3 regions of the Synechococcus sp. R55.4 genome follow, and region 3 is predicted to be linked to each of the others. Evidence: predicted binding sites of a transcription regulator. Region 3 holds the regulator's gene; each other region holds the start of a gene.
What was found. The regulator NtcA, encoded in region 3, controls nitrogen genes in cyanobacteria. The targets are predictions, from matches to a motif close to GTANCNNNNGNTAC.

Region 1 (2,271 bases), on a different contig from region 3:
CAATCTGTACTTCTCAACACCACCCTTGATTAGATCGACGTGGAGATCGATGTAGCCCGACATCTCAATAGCGCCACAAAAAGAGATCTCCCCATCCCCTTGCGAGAAGTGAATATCTCCCATCGACAGCTTGGCACCCTCCACGTAAACCGGGAAGTAGATCCGTGTTCCTTTAGACAGGTTTTTAATATCGCAATTACCGCCGTGCTCTCGCGGGGGCACCGTCCGAGCCGCTTCAGCAGCAACCCGCTCATACTCTGACTTGGGCAAAGTTCCCAAAATTGCGTTCTTGGGATTGGGCAAGGCGGCCAGCACAGGCTGATTGCCGGATAGCCCCGCGCCGTAAGTGCGCAAATCGGGAGCCGAAGCGACCAGCTCAGCTTCCCGCTTATTCCAAGCCGCCAGCAACTCGTGAGATGGGGCACAGCCAATGAGGCCGGGGTGAATGATGCCGGCAAAGCGCACATGGGGAATGTGTCTGGAAGTGGTGTAAATGCCTTGAAAATCCCAGATGGCTTTGGCCGCGTTGGGAAAATGATCGGTGAGGAATCCCCCTCCATTTTCTTTGGCAAAAATACCTGTAAACCCCCACTCGTCTCCCGGCAGTGGCCCAATGTCTAACAGATCGACAACCAGGATATCTCCAGGCTGGGCGCCGTTAACCCAAATAGGCCCACTCAAAACATGGACAACGCTTAGGTCAACCTGCTCAATGTCGGAAGGATCATCGTTGTTTTTGATTTGCCCATCCGTCCAGTCTTTACACTCAATTCGGAATACCTCGCCAGGGTTTACAGAAACCACAGCGGGAATATCAGGATGCCAGCGGTTGTGACCCGGTAGATCCTGTTGATCCATTGGCTTAGTCAGGTCAACTTTAAACAGCGTTTTGGGCATGGGATCCTATCCTTGAGTCATCACTCTGCGGTCAGACTTTGAATGCACAAAAGCCTATCTCCAATAGAGAAGCTAATACTGTAGTAAAAGCTACAATTCATAGTGCTGTTATCTACAATCGCAGAGCGGGAGATGAGGAGCTTAGATCGACAGGCTATTTCACTGCAATTCAAAGTAACTATCAATCAATTCACCAAAGTAACGGCCAATCCATTCGGCGACAGATCGATTTAGCCGTCAGCTCCTAAAGCGTTGCAGGATCCTCTCCAGAAAATCCCTAGAGAACATGGTGGGTTGTCGGCCAAATCCTGATTTTTCAATTAGCCCCCTTGGCTTCCCTTGAGAAAGGGAAACTCAAGCTCTTTCTTGAGATCCTCAGAACCTGGGATCCTCAAGTTCTGAAAACCCAGTTGCCGCAAGCCAGGGATCCCGAATGCCCAAGCTAGTCAAGTGCCTGTAGCTGGGCTAGGAAATCTGCCACCGTCAGGGATCCCAGCTCCTGCCGATGGCGCTGGCGCACGCTCACCGTTCCTGCCGCTTGTTCCTGTTCCCCCACGATCAACATAAAAGGGATCCGGGCCTTCTCGGCATTGCGGATTTTTTTGGGCAAACGATCGCTGTCGGCATCGATGTGGACGCGGATCCCGTGTTCTCGCAGTTGATCCCGCACTTGGGTGGCATAGCCCAAATACTGATCGGAAACGGGCAAAATGCGCACCTGTTCCGGGGCCAGCCAGAAGGGAAAATCCCCAGCGTATTCTTCGATGAGAATGCCGATGAGTCGTTCCAGCGAGCCAAAGGGAGCACGGTGAATCATCACCGGACGCTGCCGGGATCCATCCTCAGCTACGTATTGCAGATCAAAGCGCTGTGGGTTTTGGTAGTCCACCTGAACCGTGCCCAGTTGCCACTCCCGATCCAGCGCGTCGCGGAAAATAAAATCCAGCTTCGGCCCATAGAAGGCTGCCTCTCCGATCCCTTCAAAGTGGGGCATCGACAACTTCTCCACAGCGCGACGGATGGCATTTTCGGCTTTGTCCCAATCTTCGGGGGATCCCAGATATTTGTCCGACTTGGGATCCCGGAAGCTGAGGCGGGCGCGAAAATCCTTGAGCTTGAGCTTATCGAAAACCACCAAAATGAGATCGACAACCTTGAGAAACTCCTCCTCCAATTGATCGGGGCGAACAAACAAATGGGCATCGTCCACCGTGAAGCCACGCACTCGCGTCAGACCTCCCAATTCCCCCGATTGCTCGTAGCGATAAACGGTGCCGAACTCGGCATATCGTAGGGGCAAATCGCGGTAGGATCTCAGCTCGGATTTGTAGATTTGGATGTGAAAAGGACAATTCATCGGCTTCATGACAAAGC
Region 2 (2,271 bases), on a different contig from region 3:
GAATCAGCCACACCGCTTAGGCGTCGAAGTAAAGGGCGAACTCGTAGGGGTGAGGCCGCAGATTGATGGGGTTGATCTCGTTGTCGATCTTGTACTCGATGTAGGTCTGGATCAGATCTTCGGTGAAGACGCCTCCCTCCAGCAAGAAGGCATGATCCTTCTGCAAGCTTTCCAGAGCATCCAGCAGGGATCCAGGCGTGGAAGGGATCTTGGCCAGCTCTTCCGGCTCCAGATCGTAGATATCTTTGTCCAAGGGCTCGCCGGGGTGGATCTTATTCTTGATCCCGTCCAGACCTGCCATCAACATGGCCGAGAAGGCGATGTAGGGATTGCAGGTGGCATCCGGGCAGCGGAACTCCAGACGCTTGGCTTTGGGATTGTTGCCGGTCACGGGAATGCGAATGGCGGCGGAACGGTTGCCCTGGGAGTAAGCCAGGTTCACCGGCGCCTCAAAACCGGGCACCAAGCGCTTGTAGGAGTTGGTGGTGGGGTTGGTGAAGGCCAGGATCGCCGGGGCATGCTTGAGCAGACCACCGATGTAGTAGAGAGCCGTCTCGCTCAGGTTGGCATAGGTGCCTTCGCTATAGAACAAAGGCTGGCCATCCTTCCAGAGGGACTGGTGGGTGTGCATGCCGGTGCCGTTGTCGTTAAACAGGGGCTTGGGCATGAAGGTGACGGTTTTGCCGTGCTTGCGGGCCACATTCCGGATCACGTATTTGTAAACCATCATGTAGTCGGCAGCCGTGATCAGATCGGCGAAGCGATAGCCCAGCTCCCCTTGCCCGCCGGTAGCCACCTCGTGGTGATGCTTCTCGATAGGCACCCCCAGCTTGCCCATGGTCAGCAGCATCTCGGTACGGATGTTTTGATGGGCATCGGTGGGCGGGGCCGGGAAATAGCCCTCTTTGTAGCGAGGCTTGTAGCCCAGGTTGCCGCCTTTCTCCTCGCGGCCCGAGTTCCAGCGACCTTCGATGGAATCCACGAAGTAGTAGGCCGAGTTTTGGGTTTGGTCGAAACGAACATCCTCAAAGATGAAAAACTCTGCCTCCGGCCCGAAGTAGGCGGTATCGGCAATGCCCGTCGATTGCAGATAGGCAACGGCACGGGCGGCAAGGCTGCGGGGACAACGGCTATAAGGCTGGCCGGTGCGCGGCTCAACAATGCTGCAAGTTATGCTGAGGGTGGGCACCTCCAGAAAGGGATCAATCCAAGCCGTCTTGGGATCCGGCACCATGTACATGTCAGACTCGTTGATCGCTTTCCAGCCCCGGATGCTGGATCCGTCAAAGGGGAGCCCCTCGGTGAAGGTTTCTTCTTTAATCATCGAGGTGTGGAAGGAAACATGCTGCCAGGTGCCAAAGATATCCACAAACTTGAGATCCACCATCTGGACGTTGTTGTCCTGGATCATCTGAAGCACTTCTTGGGGCGTGGATGCCATTACTCTCTCCTGATTGGGTTGCGGTTAAGACTGGGGGAACTGTGGCTGAATAAATGGGATCCCAGCAGGTGATCCCCACGCTTCGACCCAGACAGGCCAAAAACGCTCACTCATCCTAGAAAGGCCAACACGGGCATTTTGTAGTTTCTGATACAAAATTGCTTCGAGCCTGGCCTTCTGACCCACTTGCTGGCTATCTCGGACACCGCTTTTTCGCTCATCGGAGTCGCTCCCCTTTCCCTGTTGGTTTTGGTCAATCCAGATGGGGTGTTGGGGATCCAGAACTTGAGCAATGGCCGCCACCCTGCCAACCTCTGGGCAGAAATAACCGGATGGGGCGGGCAAAACCCTGCCCCGGTTGCCTGAGGCGAGCGAAAATTAGGATCAGCAGGCCCCCAGCTCGCCCGGTTTGCCAAAGGGTGTTAAGCTAAAGCGTAGTCGTTATGAGTTTGACTTTTAGTCCTGTTGCAGAAGGAGAGACATCGGATGGCAGAGCAAAATCGGGTTGAGAATGTGGTGATCATCGGCTCCGGCCCTGCCGGGTTTACAGCAGCCATTTACGCTGGGCGTGCCAACCTGAAGCCGGTCGTGTTCGAGGGGTTCCAGGCGGGCGGGATCCCTGGCGGGCAACTGATGACCACCACCGAGGTGGAAAACTTTCCGGGCTTTCCCGAAGGCATCACCGGCCCCCAACTGATGAAGAACATGCGAGCCCAAGCGCAGCGGTGGGGGGCGGAACTCTACACTGAAGATGTCACCTTCGTCGATTTAAGCCAGCGGCCCTTTGTCGTCCGTTCTGACGAGCGGGAATTGCGCACCCACAGCCTGAT
Region 3 (2,271 bases):
GCCGCTTTGGCTGTCGCCAGAGAAACTGCCAAAATAGCGTTGGCCCCCAGGCGGGACTTGTTGGGGGTGCCGTCCAGGTCGATCAGCAACTGGTCAATACGGGCTTGGTTGAGGGCATCTTCTCCCTGCAGCTCCGACTGGATGGGGCCAAGGATGTTTTCCACCGCCCTCAGCACACCCTTACCGCCGTAGCGTTTGGGATCCCCGTCCCGCAGCTCATGGGCCTCAAAGGTACCGGTCGAAGCGCCGCTGGGAACCTGCGCCAAGCCCGTCGCCCCATTGGCTAGACCCACCAGGGCTTCTAGGGTGGGACGCCCTCGCGAGTCGAGGATCTCATGGGCGGTAATCCACTCGATGGCCGTTTCCACAGTTACACCTCAGCAATTGGCTAGATAGCTCTGGCCAAAGCCAGATCCCCCCATAGACTAGTAGATTCTTGCCCGCGATCCGGTCAGCTTCCAGAAAACTTTAAGTCTGTCCTTCGGGCACAGAGATTCTTCAAGGCTGCAGCAGTAGATTGAACATAGGCCGGCCAGAGCTTCAACTAGCCGTCGAGCGGGGTTTGCCTGGGCAAGGTGCTACTCAGGAGGTGTTCTCCTCTTCCTTCTAGGCAAAGCGATGGCTCAGCCGCATCGGGTCGTGTACGGTGATCTTCTTCTTGTGAATGGAGATGTACTTCTTCTTGCGCAGCTCTCCCAACAGGCGGGTGATGGTGACGCGGGTTGAGCCAATGGCCTCGGCAATGGCCTGGTGAGACAGCTTGAGATCGATGGTGACCCCATCTGGGCCAGGCACCCCGAAATCGCGACAGAGAATCAACAAAAAGCTGACCAGACGGGATCCCATGTCGCGATGAGCCAGCGTCTCGATCATCATCTCCGTTTGCAAGATACGAGACGACAGGCTTTTAACCAGCAACATGGCCAGTTCGGCGTTCTCCTGCAAGGATTTTTCCACCTGCTCGATCGGCAGAGAGAGTAACTCGGTAGGTGTAAAAGCCACCGAGTGATAAAAGCGGTCGGAGCGCTGTCCCGTGATAAAGGAGAGCACGCCGAAGATGCTGTTTTCCCGCAGGAGGGCAACGGTGATTTCCTCTCCCATTTCGTAGACCCGCGAGAGCTTAACGGCTCCCTTTACCAAAAAGTAAACCCGCTCCGCCGGATCCCCTGGAAAAAAAATGGTCTTCCCGCGCTCAAACGTTTCGATAACCGGAGGATGGTGAGGGCCTCCCAATTGCTTGAAGGCTGTGATCAGAGATTTTTCCGCTACGGCCACCGCCATACTCATCAACCTTTTAAGGTCAGTTTATACCTAAGATCAACCTACTAAGATCAATCTAGAAGCATTAGGCTAGGTTGCAACCCATTGACTTCAGAATCTACGAGGATACCAAGATTTACCCTAAAGTAGAAGGTTCTGCCTAGGTATCTTTGTAGCACGCGCTACATTTTTAAGTCTCGTTGCTGCTCTCCAGCCAAAGGCAGAGGTTAGGATAGGAGCCATTGTCGCTGGGGGTTGCGTCGGCCCTTGGCGGTAGAGAGTGGAGTGGGTTGGAACATTCTATCTATCTATGGGGAGCCCGGAGGCTGTTGTTGCTGCACCTTCTCAACTGAGCCGCCAGCATTTCACAGTGCGGATGCCGGATCCGGCCAATCACCTGCTGGAGGTGGAACTGCAGATCCAAGAGGTGGATCCAGAGGTGCCTTTGCGGCTGCGACTGCCGGTGTGGACGCCGGGATCCTACTTGGTGCGGGAGTATGCCCGTCATGTACAGGAGTTTCAGGCGGCAACCGAGCAAGGGATCCCTTTGGCCTGGCGGAAGGTGGATAAGAATACCTGGCAAATCGATCCGCCGGGTTCTTCTGCTGTGAAGGTGTGCTATCGGGTCTATGCCTATGAGCTGACGGTGCGCACAAACCATCTGGATTTGACCCACGCCTATTTCAACGGGGCAGCGCTCTTCCTCTACGTGCCCGGTCGCGAGCGGGAACCCTACACTTTGACGGTGATCCCCCCCAAGCCGGATTGGCACATCGCCACCAGTTTGCGGCCCTTGACCTCTCCTTCTGAGGATCCCACTTCCGGCCAGTCTTTTGTGGCAGAGGACTATGACGAGCTGGTGGATAGCCCGGTGGAGGTGGGTCCACATCGAGTGCAATCGTTTGAGGTGGAAGGGATCCCCCATTACCTTGTGGTTTGGGGGTCGGGCACTCTGGATGTCGATCGGGCCGTTGCCGATGCCAAGGCCATTGTCGAAACCACAGCCGCATT

Region 1: fmdA (formamidase) is a predicted target of NtcA. The motif match lies at 978-991, and genes of this name have one in related genera.
Region 2: glnA (type I glutamate--ammonia ligase) is a predicted target of NtcA. The motif match lies at 1,582-1,595, and genes of this name have one in related genera.

The regions. Positions count from the first base shown of each region.
Region 1 is NZ_JANSIF010000031.1:18,488-20,758, reverse strand. Features, by position in the region: gene fmdA (formamidase) at 1-897, opposite strand, end outside; gene thrS (threonine--tRNA ligase) at 1,340-2,271, opposite strand, start outside.
Region 2 is NZ_JANSIF010000018.1:9,756-12,026, reverse strand. Features, by position in the region: gene glnA (type I glutamate--ammonia ligase) at 17-1,441, opposite strand; gene NW842_RS05935 (hypothetical protein) at 1,628-1,807, shown strand; gene trxB (thioredoxin-disulfide reductase) at 1,928-2,271, shown strand, end outside.
Region 3 is NZ_JANSIF010000030.1:19,636-21,906, reverse strand. Features, by position in the region: gene eno (phosphopyruvate hydratase) at 1-368, opposite strand, end outside; gene ntcA (global nitrogen regulator NtcA) at 607-1,281, opposite strand; gene NW842_RS08425 (M61 family metallopeptidase) at 1,571-2,271, shown strand, end outside.